Regions from separate parts of the Mesorhizobium sp. P2_E9 genome, predicted to be linked through region 4. Evidence: predicted binding sites of a transcription regulator. Region 4 holds the regulator's gene; each other region holds the start of a gene.

Evidence for each region. The regulator LexA, encoded in region 4, represses DNA repair genes until DNA is damaged. The targets are predictions, from matches to a motif close to TGTTCNNNNTGTGTTCNG.
Region 1: parE (DNA topoisomerase IV subunit B) is a predicted target of LexA. The motif match lies at 2,414-2,431, and genes of this name have one in related genera.
Region 2: AC1D05_RS26515 (helicase-related protein) is a predicted target of LexA. The motif match lies at 2,128-2,145, and genes of this name have one in related genera.
Region 3: AC1D05_RS17765 (ImuA family protein) is a predicted target of LexA. The motif match lies at 1,873-1,890, and genes of this name have one in related genera.

What each region holds. Positions count from the first base shown of each region.
Region 1 covers NZ_JBFUET010000004.1:127,606-132,145, forward strand. Annotated here, with positions in the region: gene AC1D05_RS09025 (FUSC family protein) at 1-243, opposite strand, end outside; gene parE (DNA topoisomerase IV subunit B) at 289-2,343, opposite strand; gene cpaB (Flp pilus assembly protein CpaB) at 2,581-3,513, shown strand; gene AC1D05_RS09040 (type II and III secretion system protein family protein) at 3,544-4,540, shown strand, end outside.
Region 2 covers NZ_JBFUET010000016.1:125,886-130,425, forward strand. Annotated here, with positions in the region: gene AC1D05_RS26515 (helicase-related protein) at 1-1,960, opposite strand, end outside; gene phbB (acetoacetyl-CoA reductase) at 2,669-3,394, opposite strand; gene AC1D05_RS26525 (acetyl-CoA C-acetyltransferase) at 3,519-4,540, opposite strand, start outside.
Region 3 covers NZ_JBFUET010000009.1:272,630-277,169, reverse strand. Annotated here, with positions in the region: gene AC1D05_RS17785 (HpcH/HpaI aldolase/citrate lyase family protein) at 1-225, shown strand, start outside; gene AC1D05_RS17780 (DUF1737 domain-containing protein) at 310-516, shown strand; gene AC1D05_RS17775 (metallopeptidase family protein) at 611-1,033, opposite strand; gene AC1D05_RS17770 (LysE family translocator) at 1,169-1,801, shown strand; gene AC1D05_RS17765 (ImuA family protein) at 1,914-2,945, shown strand; gene AC1D05_RS17760 (DUF6504 family protein) at 2,887-4,362, shown strand; gene AC1D05_RS17755 (error-prone DNA polymerase) at 4,359-4,540, shown strand, end outside.
Region 4 covers NZ_JBFUET010000004.1:364,136-368,675, reverse strand. Annotated here, with positions in the region: gene kynU (kynureninase) at 1-1,053, opposite strand, end outside; gene AC1D05_RS10145 (GntR family transcriptional regulator) at 1,222-1,956, shown strand; gene lexA (transcriptional repressor LexA) at 2,339-3,076, shown strand; gene AC1D05_RS10135 (ComEC/Rec2 family competence protein) at 3,070-4,540, opposite strand, start outside.

The sequences.
Region 1 (4,540 bases), 240 kb from region 4:
GGCCAGAGTGCCGAGCAACCGGTAGAAGCCCTTCGCCAGCACCATGCCAGCGACGGGCTGGGCAACGATGAACACCGTCATCATCGCCCATTGCGGGTGGTCGAGCTTCAGCGCGTAGGCGGCCAGCAGCGCGATCAGGCCGGCCGAAACGGTGCGCAGGGCGAAAATCCAGTCCGAGCGCGTCGGCTGTGTCAGCCCGGCCAAGCTCGTCTCGAAATAGGCTTTCAGCCGTGCCCAGGTCACATTGCTTATCTCCGCAAGCTGAGCCTGTTATGGACCGGCGGGTAGCTAGATATCCAGCACTTCCGTCGCTGCGAATTCGGCGCGTTCCTGGATAAAGCGGAAGCGAGCTTCCGGCTTGGTGCCCATCAGCTCATCGACCCTGTCCTTGGTGGCTGAATCGATTTCGTTCACATCGACCCTCAGCAGCGTGCGCTTCCTCGGGTCCATGGTGGTCTCCTTGAGCTGCGCGGCCATCATCTCGCCCAGACCCTTGAAACGGCCAAGCTCGACCTTGCCGCGCCCGGTGAACTCGGTGCGCAAAAGCTCGTCCTTGTGTGCATCGTCACGGGCATACGCGACCTTGCCGCCTTGTCGGATCGAGTAAAGCGGCGGCACCGCCAGATAGAGATGGCCGCCACGCACCAGCCCCGGCATCTCCTGGTAGAAGAAGGTGATCAGCAGTGAGGCGATGTGGGCGCCGTCGACGTCGGCGTCGGTCATGATGATGACGCGGTCGTAGCGCAAATCCTCGTCGCGGTACTTTGAGCGCGTGCCGCAGCCGAGCGCCTGGATCAGATCCGATATCTGCTGGTTGGCGGCCAGCTTGTCATTGCCGGCACTGGCGACGTTGAGGATTTTTCCGCGCAGTGGCAACACGGCCTGGCTGGCGCGGTCGCGCGCCTGCTTGGCCGAGCCGCCGGCCGAGTCACCTTCGACGATGAAGAGTTCGGCGCCGGCCGCGGCGTTCTGCGTGCAGTCGGCGAGCTTGCCCGGCAGGCGCAATTTGCGCACCGCGCTCTTGCGCGACACTTCCTTTTCCTGGCGCCGGCGCACCCGCTCGTCGGCGCGCGCGATCACCCATTCAAGCAGCTTCGAGGCTTCCTGCGGATTGTCGGCCAGCCAATGGTCGAACGGATCGCGAATCGCGGTCTCGACAATGCGAATGGCCTCGATCGTCGCCAGCCTGTCCTTGGTCTGGCCGACGAATTCCGGTTCGCGGATGAACACAGACAGCATGCCCGCCGCCGAGATCATGACGTCTTCCGAGGTGACGATCGAGGCGCGCTTGTTGCCGACAAGATCGGCATAGGCGCGCAGACCGCGCGTCAGCACGTTGCGGAAACCGGCTTCGTGCGTGCCGCCTTCACCGGTCGGGATGGTGTTGCAGTAGGAATTGATGAAGCCGTCGCCGCCGAACCAGGTCACCGCCCATTCGAGCGAGCCATGGCCGCCTTGTTTTTCGCTTTTTCCGGCGAAGATTTCGCGCGTCACCTGGAAGTCGTCGCCGAGCGATGCTTTGAGATAATCCTTGAGGCCGCCGGGGAAATGGAATTCCGCTTTGGCCGGCGTCTGGTCCTTTTCCTTGATCAGCGAGGGATCGCAGGTCCAGCGGATCTCGACGCCACCGAACAGATAGGCCTTCGAACGCGTCATGCGGTAGAGCCGCGCCGGTTCGAAGGCCGCGCCCTTGCCGAAAATCTGCTCGTCGGGATGGAAGCGGATTTTTGTTCCGCGCCGGTTATGGACCTCGCCGAGGTGCTCCAGGCCGGTCACCGGGACGCCGCGCGAAAAGCGCTGGCGATAGAGCTGGCGGCCACGTGCGACCTCGACCTCGAGATGATCCGACAGCGCGTTGACCACCGACACACCGACGCCATGCAAGCCGCCCGAGGTCTCGTAGACCTTGGAGTCGAACTTGCCGCCCGAATGCAGCGTCGTCATGATGACTTCGAGCGCCGGCTTCTTGAATTTCGGATGCGGGTCGACCGGAATGCCGCGGCCATTGTCGGTGACTGCCAGATAGCCGTCGGCCGAGAGCTCGACATCGATGAAGGTGGCGTGGCCGGCGACCGCCTCGTCCATCGAATTGTCGATGACCTCGGCGAACAGATGGTGCATCGCCTTGTCGTCGGTGCCGCCAATATACATGCCCGGCCGGCGGCGCACCGGCTCCAGGCCTTCGAGCACCTCGATGTCGGCGGCGCTATAGCCCTCGCTGCCATCCTTGGTCGCGGCCGGACGTTTGGCGGCCTGCACCAGCGGGTCCGCCGGGCGCGCGGGTGTGCGAACCGGCTGTGGCTGCTTGTCCATATTGCCGAAGAGATCGTTGTTGTCGTCCATGCCTGCCATCGGGTCCGATGCTGCGAATCACCCGTCGATACTGCCACGCTTTGCGGCGCCAAGCGACGGAGGTTCCTGTTACGTTCGGGGATTTGACCCGTCTTATCCTAAAACCATTCGATAACCAAGCGGGCGGAAATACGTCGAATGCAGCCGCACAAGATTCCTGATTCTTTAACAATGCGGCCTAGCGTGAGCCCAACATAATAAGAAACTGCGGGCATCAGGGGTTTCGGCGTGAGGGGCAAGGCCATAACGATGATCGGCATCGCCGCCGTTTTCGGCGCGATCTCGATCTTTGCCGCGGATTTCTGGGTCAAGAGCCAGGCCAGGCCCGACGCCGAGGAGAAGACGGCATCGATCGCTGCTCCGGCACCGCCCAGGATCGAGTTCAAGACCATCGTGGTGGCGAACGCGCCGTTGCGCTACGGCATGGAACTCGACCGCGCCAAGCTGAGCGAAATCCCGTGGCCGCAGGATTCGCTGCCGCAAGGGGCATTTCCCACCATCGATGGGTTGCTTGGCGAAGGCAGCCGCGTGGTGCTGTCGCCGATCGAGGTCAACGAACCGGTGCTGCTCAGCAAGCTGTCGGGTCCGAACGGCCGCGCGACGCTCTCCAACATGATGACGCCCGGAATGCGGGCAGTCACCATCCGCACCGACGAGATCGCCGGTGTCGGCGGCTTCGTGACGCCGGGCGACCGCGTCGATGTCGTGCTGACGCGCGATGCCGGCGAAATCCAGGAAGTCGCTAAGAACGCGCAAGGCGCCGCCGGTTCCACCATCACTTCCGAGATCGTCGTCGCCGATGCCAAGGTGTTGAGCGTCGGCCAGGGCGCCGACGTGCGCCAGACGACGCCGCAGGTGACCAATTCCGTGACCATCGAGGTGACGACCGAGGGCGCGCAGAAAGTGGCGCTTGCCCGCACCGTCGGCACGCTGTCGCTGTCGCTGCGCTCCTCCAGCGAAGGCGGCGACGGCAACAACGGCGTCACCACCATCTCTTCCTTCGGTGGATCGGTGGCGGCCAAGGCTCAGGCCGCGGCCGGCTCGCTGTTCGATGCGATGACCAAGGAGCCGGAGAAGCCGAAATTCAAGACGGTCATCGTGACGCGCGGCACGAAGGCCGAGGAATATCAGGTTCCTGCGCGGGACCAGAACCAGAAGTAAAGGCCGGTGGGGACCGGACGGGACAGGGCAATGTTGATGCGTACCCTCTATCGAATGACAGGCCGGTCGCGCTTCGTGCGCACGCTGGCAATGGCGGTTGCTCTGGCGGCGAGTGGCATGCTCGCCATGCCCGGCGCGGCCAAGGCGGACAATGACATCGTCTATGTTTCGGCGACCAAGAATGCGTCGATCAAGGTTGCCAAGGGCAAGCCCAAGACGATCATAACGAGTGCCGCTTTCTACCAGATCGTCATCGGCGATCCGGAGATCGCCAACGTCAATCCACTGACCGACAAATCCTTCTATGTGCTCGGCAACAATCTCGGCACCACCGGCATTGCGCTGTTCGACGACAAAAAGCAGCTTGTCGGCACGGTGGATATCGAAGTGACGCTCGACACTGATCAGCTGGCCAGCACCATCCGCGCCAGCGTGCCGGACGCCAAGATCAAGGTCGGCTCCGCCAATGGCCGTGTGGTGCTGTCGGGCGAGGCGGATGACGCGGTCGCCGCCGAGAAAGCAAACAAGATCGCCACCCGCTTTTCCGGCAATGAGGAGGTGATCAACTCGGTCAACATCTCGTCGTCGCAGCAGGTCCAGCTCAATGTCCGCTTCGTCGAGATCAACCGTCAGGCAGGGCAGGATCTGGGTGCGAAATACAGCGCCAATTTCGCCTATGGCTTCGGCGGACGCGATGTTACGCTCGACCCGGGCTCGGTGACGGCGGCCGGAACCGGCGAGATCATCGGCCGGCTGCTGTCCAATGGCCTCTCGATCGACGTCGCCGTCAAGGCGCTGGAGGAGCGCGGCCTGGCCCGCATGCTGGCCGAACCCAACCTGATCGCCCGCTCCGGTGAGACGGCGAGCTTTCTCGCCGGCGGCGAATTCCCGATCCCGGTTTCGGAGGACAATGGCAAGATCTCCGTTACCTACAAGAAATACGGCGTCAGCCTGGATTTCACGCCGACCGTGCTCAAGGGCGGGCTGGTCAGCCTCGACATCGCACCGGAAGTCTCTTCGATCGATG
Region 2 (4,540 bases), on a different contig from region 4:
GATTGAGGAGGCCGAAATTTTCGACCAGCTGGAAGGCGATGCCACGGCCGATGCCGGAAATCTGCTCGGCGTTCTTCAGGTCGACCAGCGGCTTCAGCAGACTTTCGATCTGGAAATTGACGAAACGTTCGGCGCGCGCGGCGACCTTGTCGCGCGCCGGGCCGGTCAGCTGTTCGTCGGCCAGCAGAACCAGACGCGGCTTCAGCGCGTCTTCGCCGGAGACCAGCGTGCCGATCGGTGCGCCGATCCAGCGTAGCGTGCCGTCCGAGCCAAGTGCCAGGTCGCCATTGGCGCAGGCGCCGAAACGTTCGGCGCGTGCCTCGAATTCGGCGGCCAGCGCTTTTTGCGCGGCCGTGCGCACGGCCTTGGCGTCTTCGCCGCCGGCGGTCTGGTCGGCGGTGAAGCGGAACCCTTGCAACTCGCCGACATGGTGGCCTTCGACAAGGACGGTTCCGGTAGGACTAATTTCGGCTTCAGGCATGGTATTTTCTCTAAGGCGCCGCATGAGGACGGAAGTCCTGCGGTCTACGAAGCGTTTCGTCAACCGCTCATGCAGCGCATCCGACAATCTGTCTTCGATTTCGCGCGTCTTTTCCTGCCAGTGTGCCTGATCGGCCAGCCAGCCGGGCCGGTTCGACACGAATGTCCAGGTGCGGATCTGGGCAATGCGGTGCGACAGCGTGTCGATGTCGCCCTCGGTGGTGTCGGCGCGGCGCACCTGTTCGGCCATGTAGTTTTCGTCGACATGGCCATGGCGGGCAAGGTCCATATAGATCGAGGCGATGAGGTCGGCATGCTGGGCGGGCGCGATCTTCCTGTAGTCGGGCAGGGCGCAGGCTTCCCACAGCAGCGCGACACGCTTGGCATCGGTGGCGAGAGCGCGGATGTCCTCGTCGCGGGAGAGATATTCGAGCGCCTGCGCGTCGACCGCCGGCAGCGCCCGCGTCAGGCCTTCGACCGGCGCGTTGGTCTCGATCGAGCGTTTCAATGCATCCAGACTGGCGAAATCGAAATGGGCGGTGCGCCACTGCAGCACCTTCACTGGCTCGAAATCATGGCCTTCGATCTTCTTGACCAGGTCTTCGTCGAGCGGGTCGACCTGGCCGGTGACGCCAAAAGTGCCGTCGCGCAGATGCCGGCCGGCACGGCCGGCGATCTGGCCAAGCTCGGCCGCCGTCAAATTGCGATACTGGTAGCCGTCGAACTTGCGGTTCTGGGCGAAGGCGACATGGTCGAGATCGAGGTTGAGGCCCATGCCGATGGCATCGGTGGCGATGAGATAGTCGACATCGCCCGACTGGAACAAAGCCACCTGGGCGTTGCGGGTGCGCGGCGAGAGCGCCCCAAGCACGACCGCCGCACCGCCCTGCTGGCGGCGGATCAATTCGGCGATGGCATAGACCTCGTCGGCGGAGAAGGCGACGATCGCCGTGCGGCGAGGCAGGCGGGTCAGTTTCTTCGAGCCGGCATAGGCCAGATGCGACAGCCGCGGCCGCGTCACCACCGAGACGCCCTTCAGCAGGCGCTGGAGAATGCCATGCATGGTGGCCGCGCCGAGCAGCAGCGTTTCCTGGCGGCCGCGCAGATGCAGGATGCGGTCGGTGAAGATGTGGCCGCGCTCGAGGTCGCCGGCGAGCTGCACCTCGTCGATGGCGACGAAGGCGGCGTCGGTTTCGCGCGGCATGGCCTCGACGGTGCAGACCGAATATTTGGCGCCCGGCGGCTGGATCTTCTCCTCGCCGGTGATCAGCGCGACCTTGTGGGCGCCGACCTTTTCGCAGACGCGGCTGTAGACCTCCCTGGCCAGCAGCCTGAGCGGCAGGCCGATGATTCCGGTTTCGTGCGCCACCATGCGCTCGATGGCGAGATGGGTCTTGCCGGTGTTGGTCGGGCCAAGCACGGCGGTGACGTCGCGGCCCGACAGGATCAGCGGCTCAGTGTGTTTCGGCTGGATGTTCATCGGCTCGGAAATAAGGCTTTCTGGCCTCTGGTTGTCGGGAGCGTGCCTCAACTGGCGCGTATGACAGCCGACACATAGGGATTTCGGGCGCGAAGCGAAAGCGGAATGTTCCGCCAGCGGCTCGAAGGCCTCTCTGTCAAGCCCTCAAGTGGTTGCTGATTCAGAGTTGGAACGAGTCTGGAACGAATCGGCGACGAATCAGTGACTCCGACAGATTCAGCTTTTGTTCACGGCTACATGTGGATTTCGTGACCATGAGTCTCACCACATGCTGAATCGCCGAACTGGCCCGTTTTATGCAGGGCGAGCTTTGCCATTAATCTTTGCCGGGAAACCACAGAGGCGGCTCGGGGCTGACCGGTCAACATTATGAAATTGTTAATCTTTCTGAACCGGATGTTAAGGAGCTACAGGCGATTCCGGGCCATTAACGTTAAGTTCTGCTCAAAGCCGGAACGAATCGGAGACAAAACGGCGCCGGAGCTATTTTCCCGTTTTGTTCCGGCAATATCTTGTGTTGTGAACAGCTTATCCACCGAGAATTCACAGGCTTGCCCACAGGCTTCGCACAGGCGGCGCTGCCGCCATTAACCTTTGCGTGCCGGATTGGGGCATTGCGCCGCAGCGGCGGCGTTTTGGCTCCAGGGCATCAATTAAAACGGACCGGTAAACCGGTCCGTTTGTCACAGGCTGAGGCCGTTGGATGTCTCAGACGAAGTACTGGCCACCATTGGCCGTGATGGTCGAGCCGGTGATGAAGCCCGCATCCTCCGAAGCGAGGAAGACAACGCAGCGCGCGATCTCTTCCGGCTCGCCGAGGCGGCCGACCGGGATCTGCGGGATGATGCGCTCGTTGAGCACCTTCTCGTCGATCGCCTTGACCATCTCGGTGGCGATGTAGCCGGGGCAGATGACGTTGACGGTGATGCCCGCGCGAGCACCCTCTTGAGCCAGCGCCTTCGAGAAGCCGATGTCCCCGGCCTTGGCGGCGGAGTAATTGACCTGGCCGGCTTGGCCCTTCTGGCCGTTGATCGAGGAGATGGTGATGACGCGGCCGAACTTGCGCTCGCGCATGCCGTTCCACAGCGGATGCGTCATGTTGAAAACACCGGACAGATTGGTGTCGATGACCTCTTTCCACTGGTCGCGCGTGATCTTGTGGAACATGGCGTCGCGGGTGATGCCGGCATTGTTGACCAGCACCGAGACCGGGCCGAGGTCGGCCTCGACCTGTTTGATGCCGGCGGCGCAAGCGTCATAGTCGGCGACCGACCATTTGTAGACCGGAATGCCGGTTTCGGCCTTAAACTTCGCCGCCGCCTCGTCGTTGCCGGCATAGTTCGCGGCAACCGAATAGCCGGCGGCTTTCAAAGCGATCGAGATCGCCGCACCGATGCCGCGCGATCCGCCCGTGACGATTGCAACCTTGGTCATATGTCCTCCCTTTGGTCGGAAGAGCGAATAGGGAGTAGCCAATAGCGAGTAGGGATTTGCTGTCCGCCACGCCGAAGCCATTCTTCCCTATTCGCTACTCCCTATTGGCTATTCACTTCTTTTTTCAGAGTGCTTCAATACACAGGGCGACGCCCATGCCGCCGCCGATGCACAAGGTGGCGAGGCCCTTCTTGGCGCCGCGGCGGCGCATCTCGAAGACCAGCGTGTTGAAGATGCGGGCACCCGAGGCGCCGATCGGATGGCCGATGGCGATGGCGCCGCCATTGACGTTGACGATCGACGGATCCCAGCCCATGTCCTTGTTGACGGCGCAGGCCTGCGCGGCAAAGGCCTCGTTGGCTTCGACCAGGTCGAGATCGCTGACCGACCAGCCGGCCTTTTCCAAAGCCTTGCGCGAGGCGGGAATAGGCCCGGTGCCCATGATCGCCGGATCGACGCCGGCGGTTGCCCAGGACGCGATGCGCGCCAGCGGGGTGATGCCGCGCTTTACGGCTTCCGCTTCGCTCATCAGCAGCGCACCGGCGGCGCCGTCATTGATGCCGGAGGCGTTGGCGGCGGTCACGGTGCCGTCCTTGTCGAAGGCCGGCTTCAGCTTGGTCATGGCATCGATCGTGGCGCCGTGGCGGATGTACTCGTCCTGGTCGACAATGGTGTCGCCCTTCTTGCCCTTGATGGTGAAGGCGACGATCTCGTCCTTGAACTTGCCGGCCTTCTGCGCCGCCTCGGCCTTGTTCTGCGAGGCCAGCGCGAACTGGTCCTGATCGTCGCGGGTGATCTGGAACTGGCGGGCGACATTTTCAGCGGTGTTGCCCATGTGATAGCCGTTGAAGGCATCCCACAGGCCGTCCTTGATCATGGTGTCGATCATCTTGTAGTCGCCCATCTTGACGCCGGCGCGCAGATGCTCGGCGTGCGGCGACAGCGACATCGATTCCTGGCCGCCGGCGATGATCACCTTGGCGTCACCGGTGGCGATCTGCTGCATGCCGAGCGCGATGGCGCGCAGGCCCGAGCCGCAAACCTGGTTGAGGCCCCAGGCGGTGGTTTCCTTGGGCAGGCCGGCAATGATCGAGGCCTGGCGGGCCGGGTTCTGCCCCTGGGCGGCGGTCAGCACCTGACCGAGTA
Region 3 (4,540 bases), on a different contig from region 4:
TTCGATGGCAAGACCCTCATCCATCCGGCCCAGATCGAAGCGGCCAACCGCGCCTTCGCGCCGTCCCCGGAAGCGCTGACAGAGGCGCGTCTGGTTAAGGACGCCTTTTCCGTTGCGGAGAATGCCGGCAAAGGCGTGATCGCGCTGAACGGCAAGATGGTCGAACGGCTGCACCTGGCGCAGGCCGAAAAACTGCTGGCGAAAGCCGCCGCCATCGGCGCATGATCCGGCTGGAGCATGATCCCGAAAAGTGGATGCCGGTTTTCGGAAGAGATCATGCTCTAAGGACGTTCACGACAGGACTGAAAAATGAAACTCTACCGCTTTCTGACCGCCCCGGACGATGCCAGCTTCTGCCACAAGGTGACGGCGGCGCTGAACAAGGGCTGGCACCTGTTCGGCTCGCCGACCTACGCCTATGACAAGAAAGCCAAGACCATGCGCTGCGGCCAAGCCGTGGTGAAGGACGTCGACGGCCAGGAATATGGGCCGGACACCAAGCTCAGCGACTGGTAGCCGCTGGCGCTAAGGCCCTCCCTCTCTTCGTCATCCTAGGGTCTGCGCGCGTCGCTTCGCTTCTTGCTCCGCCCTAGGATAACGAAGGGATAGGTTATTCGGCCGCCTCTTCGAGCTTCTCCATATCATCATCCGACAGGCCGAAATGGTGGCCGATCTCGTGGATCAGCACATGGGTGACGATGTCGCCCAGCGTTTCTTCGTTTTCGGCCCAGTAGTCGAGCATGGCGCGGCGGTAGAGCGTGATGCGGTTCGGGCCTTCGCCGGTCTGCGGGTTCCAGCGTTCGGCGATGCCGCGGCCCTCGAACAGGCCGAGCAGGTCGAACGGCGTTTCCAGCGACAGGTCGTCCATGATCTCGTCGGTCGGGAATTCGGCGATCTGGATGACGATCTCGCCGGTCAGCTTGCGAAAATCCTCCGGCAGATGGGCGTAGGCCTCCAGTGCCAGGAACTCGAACTCCTCCATCGAGGGCGCGAGTTCGCTATGCCAGGTGCGGGTTTTGTAGATGCGGGCCATGCTTCGTCCTTTGAACCCGGCATATAGGCTTTCGCACCGGTCGAGGCAAATGAAGCGGCAATTCTTGCCGCCGCGCCTTTGCCGCGGCCGGGGAATCGCGTAGGGGTCGGTTCCGGCCATCTCTCAGGAGTTCTCATGCCGGACCTTTCCACCATCGGACTTTTTGCCATTGCCTGCCTAGCGCTGACCGCAACGCCGGGGCCGGACATGCTGTTGATCGCGTCCCGCAGCGCCAGCCAGGGACGCGCTTCGGGCCTGGCGACCTATGCCGGCATCGCCGCCGGCACCTATTGCCACGCGCTGGCTGCCGCCTTGGGCCTGTCGCAACTGTTCCTGGCAGCGCCCATCGCCTACGACATCGTGCGCTATGCCGGCGCGGCCTACCTCGCCTGGCTCGCCTGGAAGGCGTTCCGTTCCGACGGAACGGCATTTGTCCCTATCGCCGGCCTGCCGTGCTATTCGCGGACGCGAATTTTCTGGCAAGGCCTGCTGACCAATCTGCTCAACCCGAAAATGGCGCTGTTCGTGCTGGCGCTGTTCCCGCAATTCGTGCGTCCCGAGGCCGGTTCCGTCGCCGGCCAGATCCTGCTGCTGGCGACCGTGCTCAACCTGATCGGGCTGGTGGTCAACGGCCTGGTCATCCTGACCGCCAGCCGGATCGGAGCTGCGTTGTCTAAGCGCACGCGGTTCCGCCGGGCGCCGCAGATCCTGCTCGGAACCGTGTTCGCGGGTCTGGCCGCACGGCTGGCTCTTGGCGGCCAGCGCTGAAGGACGCGCGCTTCCAAGGAATAAATTCCTTATGACTCTGCTTGACTCTTCCCTCACCCTCTGGAATCTATAGGAACATAACAGGAACAATTGTGAGTGGACACTGACCGTCATGGCGATATCAGCCGTGGCGCGGGAGACTGTTTTTGCCCTGCGCCGCCAGATCGCGAAAATCGAGGGAACGCTGCCCGAGCGCCTGCAGGCGCCGGCTGGCGTGCCGCTTGATGCCGACGCCAGCGCCGATCTCACGATCATCCGGCGCGGCATTGCAGCGGCCTTGCCGGATGCCTTCCTGCCCATCGGCGTCGAGCAGCTCGATGCCGCTTTGAGCGGCGGCTTGCCGAAAGCCGCGCTCAGCGAAATCCATGGCCTGGAAACCCGCGATGCCGGAGCGGTCGCCGGCTTTGCCCTGTCGCTCACCAGCCTGATCCTCAAGCAGGCGCAAGGATTACCGGTGCTCTGGATCGGCACGTCAGAGATCTTCCGCGAAGCCGGCTTTCCCTATGCCCGGGGGTTGCAGGCCTCGTTCGGCATCGAGCCCGGGCAATTGCTGTTTTCCGAGGCGCCAAAACTCGTCGATGCGCTGTGGGTCGCCGAGGAAGCCGCCAGGATGACGGCGCTCGCCGCCGTCATCCTGGAAATCCGCGGCAACCCGCAGCGGCTGGACCTGACCGCGACGCGCCGGCTGCATGCCAGGGCGCAAAGTGCCGGCCGGCCGGTGTTCCTGCTGCGGCAGGCGGCCGCGCCCGAGCCGACGGCGGCGCCCGTCCGGCTCATCGTCGCGTCGGCGCCGGCAGCGCCACGCGACACCATCGCCGGGCCGCTCGCCGGTTCGATCGGCCGCCCCGCCATCACCATCACCATCGGCAAGAGCCGCACGGCCCTGCCTGGACAATTCACACTGGAGTGGAACCCCGATGAACGCGCATTCGACGAGAGAAGAGGCGAGGAAAAACGGGACCGGGCAAAGGATCCTGTCGCTGTGGTTTCCCTACCTGGCGGCCGAAAGGATCCTGCGGCAGCGTCTGGGGCGGTCGTGGCGTTCCCGGCCCCAAGATCATCCGACGTCGGCTCATCCGCCACTGGTGGTCAGCCACCGCCAGGGCAACGCGCAGCGCATTTCGGCCCTCGACGAGCGGGCTGAGGCGCTGCACCTGAAGCGCGACATGGGCATTGCCGATGCGCGCGCCATGCATCCCTCGATCGACATCGTCGAGGCCGATCCGGAGGCCGACCGGCGCCTGCTCGAAGGCCTTGCCGACTGGTGCGACCGCTACACCCCGCTGGTGGCGCTGGACGGTGCGGACGGCCTGTTTCTCGACGTCACCGGCTGTACCCATCTGTTCGGCGGCGAACGTGCCATGCTGGACGACATCCTGTCACGCTTCTTCCATCAGGGTTTCGATGTCCGCGCCGGCCTTGCCCCGACACCAGGCTCGGCGTGGGCGGCGGCGCGCTTTTGCGGCGACCGCATCGTCGATGGCGGCGACGAGGAAGCCCTGCTGGCACCCTTGCCGCTCGCCGCACTGCGCATCGACCCGGCGACCCGCGCCAGCCTGGAAAGTGTCGGCCTGCGCACGGCGGGCGCCGTCATGGCCGCACCCCGCGCGCCGCTCGCCCGCCGCTTCGGCGCCACCTTGCTGCTGCGTCTCGACCAGGCACTTGGCCGTCTCGACGAGGCGGTCTCGCCGCGCCTTCCCGTGGCACCGCTTTCGGTCGAGCGGCATCTTGCCGAGCCCGTCACCTTGACCGAGGACATCGAACGGCTGGTCGGCCTGCTGGCGACGACCTTGAAGACCGATCTCGAGCGCCGTGGCGAAGGCGCCCGGACGCTGGCGCTGCTGCTCTTCCGTGTCGACGGCGCCGTCAGCCGCATTGCGCTCGGCACCTCGCGGCCGCTGCGCGATCCCCGGCTGATCCAGAAACTGTTCCATGAGAGGCTGGCAGCGCTCGAGCAGGACATCGATGCCGGCTACGGCTTCGATCTGGTGCGGCTGTCGGTGCTGGCCGCCGCTGCCTTCGACATGGCGCAGGCCGATCTGACCGGCGACGTGACCGATGATGGCGCCGACATCGCGCTGTTCGCCGACCGCATCCGCGCCCGGCTCGGCGACGGTGCCGTGCTGCAGCCGGTCCTCGTCGAGAGCCATCTGCCGGAACGCGCCGTCGCCATCATCCCCTTCACGGAGGCACCGCGCCGCACCACACCGCCGAAGAAGCCGGGCAGACTGCAGGCGCCCAAAACCATCTTCCCGCCGGAACGGCCGATCCGGCTGTTCCGCGCGCCCGAGCCCATCGAGGTGCCGGCGACCGAAATGCCCGAGGGTCCGCCGCTCAATTTCCGCTGGCGGCGCGCGCTCTACCGCGTCACCCGTGCCGAGGGTCCCGAACGTCTCGCCGCCGAATGGTGGCGTGAAGCGTCAAGCGATCCGCTCACATCGACCCGCGACTATTTCCGCATCGAGGATGTCGACGGCCGCCGCTACTGGCTCTACCGGCAAGGCCTTTACGGCAACCCGCAGGTGCCGCCGCGCTGGTTCATGCATGGGGTCTTCGCATGAACGCACTGACCGTCATCCCCTATGCCGAGTTCGGCATCCAGTCGAATTTCTCCTTCCTGCGCGGCGCCTCCAAGCCGGAGGAACTGGTGGTCGCGGCCAAGCTGATGGGCTTCTCCGCGATCGGCCTTGCCGACCGCAACACGGTAGCCGGCGTGGTGCGCGCCTGGCAGCAGGCCAA
Region 4 (4,540 bases):
GCCATGCGGGTGCAGGAACGACACCTGGCTGCCGCGCGCATTGCCGTCGCGCGGGCTTTCGAGTTCGAGACCGTAGGCGCCGCATCTGGTTTCGACGAGCTGGATGAACAGGTCGGTCAAGGCGATGCTCTTCTTGCGCACCTCTGCCATGTCGACATCGTCCCAGATATCCAGCGCGCCCTTCAGCGCTCGCATCGACAACATCGGCTGGGTTCCACACAGGAACCTGCGGATACCGACGCCGGCAGCAAAACCCTGTTCGAAAGCGAACGGCCGCGCATGGCCCCACCAGCCGCTCAGCGGCTGATGGACATCGTCGTGATGGCGTGTAGCGGCATAGACGAAGGCGGGCGCGCCCGGGCCGCCATTGAGATATTTGTAGGTGCAGCCGATGGCGAAATCGGCATTGGCGCTGTCGAGCTCGACCGGCAAGGCGCCGGCCGTGTGGCAGAGATCCCAGACGATCAGCGCGCCAGCCTGATGGGCCTTGCGCGTCAGCGCGGCCATGTCACGCAACTGTCCGGATTTGTAATTGACGTGGTTGACCAGGATGACCGCGACGCGCTCGTCGATCAGCTCTTCTATGGTTGATGCATCGACGCCTTCGAGCCGCAGCACCGTGCCCGGCCGCGTCGAGGCCACGCCTTCGGCCATATAGAGATCGGTTGGAAAGCTGTCGCCCTCGGCAACGATGACCGAGCGGTCCGGCCGCATGTTGAGTGCGGCGTGCAGCACCTTGTAGATGTTGATCGAGGTCGTATCGCAGACCACCGTCTGGCCGACCTCAGCGCCGATCAGACGGCCGAGCTGGTCGCCAAGCGCGACCGGCATATCGAACCAGCCGGCGGTGTTCCAGGCGCGGATCAGGTCCTGCGCCCACTCCTGCGTCGCCGCCTTCTGCAGCTCATTGAAGACGGTGGGTGCCGCGGCGCCCAGCGAATTGCCGTCGAGATAGATCACACCTTCCGGTAGAACGAACCGGTCGCGCATGGCGCGCAGCGGATCCGCTGCATCCATGGCTTCGACTGCTGCGAGATCAAGCGTTGCATTCATGATCGATTGTCCTTCGCGCAGAGGCGCGCCCAGATGAACACGTCAGGTGAAATCGGCTGGCCGATCATGGGCAGTCGGCCAGACCCTGTCAAACATTATATATAATTTACGCCATGGAAGGCTTTCATATATAATCGTTTGGGGTGGCAGCCTAAGGATGGGACAACGATGCCGGATGAAGGACTCTCGAAGACGGAAGCGGCCTACAGGCTGCTGCGTCGCGATATCCTCACGACCCGTCTGCGGCCCGGCGCGCCGCTCAAGCTCAGTACGCTGCGCAACAGCTATGGCATTGGCTGGACACCGTTGCGCGAAGCGCTGTCGCGACTGGAGGCGGAGCGCCTGGTGACTTCCATCAGCAATCGTGGCTTTGCCGTCGCTCCGGTTTCGCGCATCGAATTGGAAGACCTGTCGCGCGCCAGGTGTGTCGTCGACCTGCCACTGCTCCAGGAATCGATCGAGAAAGGTGGCCACGATTGGGAAAACGCCGTCGTCGCCGCGCATTACCGGCTGTCGCGTTGCAAGACCGCGGTCGACGATCCATCCGACGCTGTGGTCGACGAATGGGATGAAAAGCACGAGGCTTTCCACGCCGCCCTGCTCAGCGGGGCAGCATCACCCTGGCTGCTGACCTTCCATTCCACGATCGCGGATCAGTTGCGTCGCCATCACCGTTTTCTCGGTCTAGCGCCAACGCTGCGGGCGGCCGCCGGCCTGCAGCATGGTTACGAGGAAGCCGTGGAAGCGCTGCGCCAGGCGGTCGCAATCGAACACCACACCGCGCTCATGGAAGCGGCGCTCGATCGCGACGTCGAGCGCGCGAAAACCCTGATGATCGCCCACATTGGTTATACGCTGCATGTCTATGTCCATGCCGGCGACGGCAGCATAAACAAGCGGTAGCGCAACGAGGACCATGGACCAAAGCCAGTATGGCAATTTCTCGGTCAAGTTGGCGTTTTGGCTTCGTTTCGTTCACGGCAGGTCAATGATCGGTGAAAGGGCGAAAAACCTCTCATCGAGCCGTATCGGCAACTGATGCCAGACCTCGGAACAGGATAGGCCACAGGCCATTAACCAAAACAATTTCAAAGCCAACGGGCGCACTGCGGCGGCAGGCAGACGTCGGACACGGCCCGCTGCCAGGCGCCAAATAATTTCAGACGTCTTAACAAATTCACTAAACTTTAAACGGTTGCAGAACACAACTGGAACAGATAGTGTTTGTTCTGGGTTTGTTTTTCGATTCTGGTTCAGACCTTTTGTTCAAGCCTTGGGGGCTGCCATGCTAACGCGTAAGCAACATGAACTCTTGATGTTCATTCATGAACGGTTGAAGGAAAGCGGCATTCCGCCCTCCTTCGACGAGATGAAGGAAGCGCTCGATCTCGCCTCCAAGTCAGGGATCCATCGCCTGATCACGGCGCTGGAGGAACGCGGTTTCATCCGCCGGCTACCCAACCGGGCACGCGCGCTGGAAGTGCTGCGGCTGCCGGATTCGATAGCGCCCGGCCTCAACGCGGCAAAGAAATTCTCGCCAAGCGTCATCCAGGGCAGCCTCGGTCAGGGCGGCCTTGGCCGTCAGATCAAGCCGGCATCGTCGCGCTTGCCCGCGGCCGGCAATGACGACGACGTGGTTTCCGCCGTGTCGATCCCAGTGATGGGGCGTATCGCCGCCGGTGTGCCGATCGATGCCATCCAGCATCAGACGCATTCGATCTCGGTGCCGCCGGACATGATCATGGGTGGTGAGCACTATGCGCTGGAGGTCAAGGGCGACTCGATGATCGAGGCCGGCATCTTCGATGGCGATACCGTCATCATCCGCAACGCCGATACCGCCCAGCCTGGCGAGATCATCGTGGCGCTCGTGGATGAAGAGGAAGCGACGCTGAAGCGGTTTCGCCGAAAGGGTGCCTCGATCGCGCTCGAAGCCGCCAATCCGGCCTATGAGACGCGTATCTTCGGCCCCGACAGGGTCAAGGTACAAGGCAAGCTCGTCGGGCTGATCCGGCGCTACTGACCAGGAACGGCAGCTGGCTTTTCGGGTTTGCGCCAGGGCGCCAGCCCCCTCGCCTCACGTGAAAATTTTCGCTGCGCATGCCAGGGCCGATACGGCCCGTCCACCGCGAAGCTGACGATTGGCGGACCGGTCGCTGATTGACGGTCGAAGAAGACGGCAGCACTGCCCTTGCGGGCGAGCTGCCGTTTGGTGACGACGAGAACCAGCGGATTGTGGCAGGCGTCATAGCCCGTTGCGTCATTGACGACGATCAAATCGGCGAAACCGCAGGCCTTCCAGGTGTCCTTGCGGTCTTCGACATGCGCGATGATCGCGCCGGACGGGTGCCGGGCGAGACAGACGCCGTCCGTGCAATAGAACGGCGCTCCCGGTGGCAGATTGACGGCATCGGCAATGTCGAATTGGCCCTCCGCCTTGTTGAACATCTCCGGCACGACGATGGTTTCGGATGTCAGCGCGCGTTTCCAATTGTCGACGGTGAATTCATTCGGACGCGCCCGGCTGACCGCGAGTTCGCCGCCACCGATCGGCAGCGCGACCAGCCGCGCATCTTCGGAGATCAAGACATCCGGCGTTCGCGTATCCGACACCGTCAACAGGCCGGCAAGTACGAATGGCAGTGCTGCGAGCCGCAGCCAGGTCGTCGCCATCGTCGCGATGACCAGGGCGATGGTCACCAGCAAGACGGATTGCTGCGAGATCAGCCCGACCGCATCGACCGGAGAGCGTTCCGATATCCACGCCGATATCGCGATCATCGCCGTCAGGCCTTTGCCCATCAGGTAAAGGGATGGCGCATCCAATCCGAACGGCATCAGCAACGCGCTGGCAACGGCCAGGAACATCACGACTGACACGATCGGCATGACAGCCAGATTGGCGAACAGGCTGAGCGGCGACACCCGCTGGAAATGCCAGATGGCAAACAGCGCCGTGGCGCAGCCGGCAATGATGGAGGTCATGGCCAAGCCGCCAGCCGCCAGCAGGAATTTCCGCGTGAGAAAGCTTGGCAGGGACCGCTTTGGCGGTGGCGGTCTTGCCTTTCCCGCACGATGATCCGCCCAGCCGGCATAGGCGCCAACCAATGCCGCGGTCGCGGCAAACGACATCTGGAAGCTCGGGCCGACGACCTCATGCGGCGACACCACGATGACGGCGATCGCCGAGATCGCCAGATTGCGCATGGTCAGCGCCGCGCGATCGAACAGGACGGCAATCAGCATCACCGCCAGCATGATGAAGCTGCGCTCGGCGGCAACGACGACGCCGGAAATGACGAGATAGGCGGCGATCGAGACCAGCGCTGCGGCAGCAGCGTATTTCTTCACCGGACGCCGCGCTGAAAAATCCGGAAACAGCGCGAAGGCGCCGCGCAGCAGACCCATAATGGTGCCGGCGACAAGCGCCATATGCAGTCCGGAAATAGAGATGATGTGATAGATGCCGGTGCGCCGCATCGCTTCG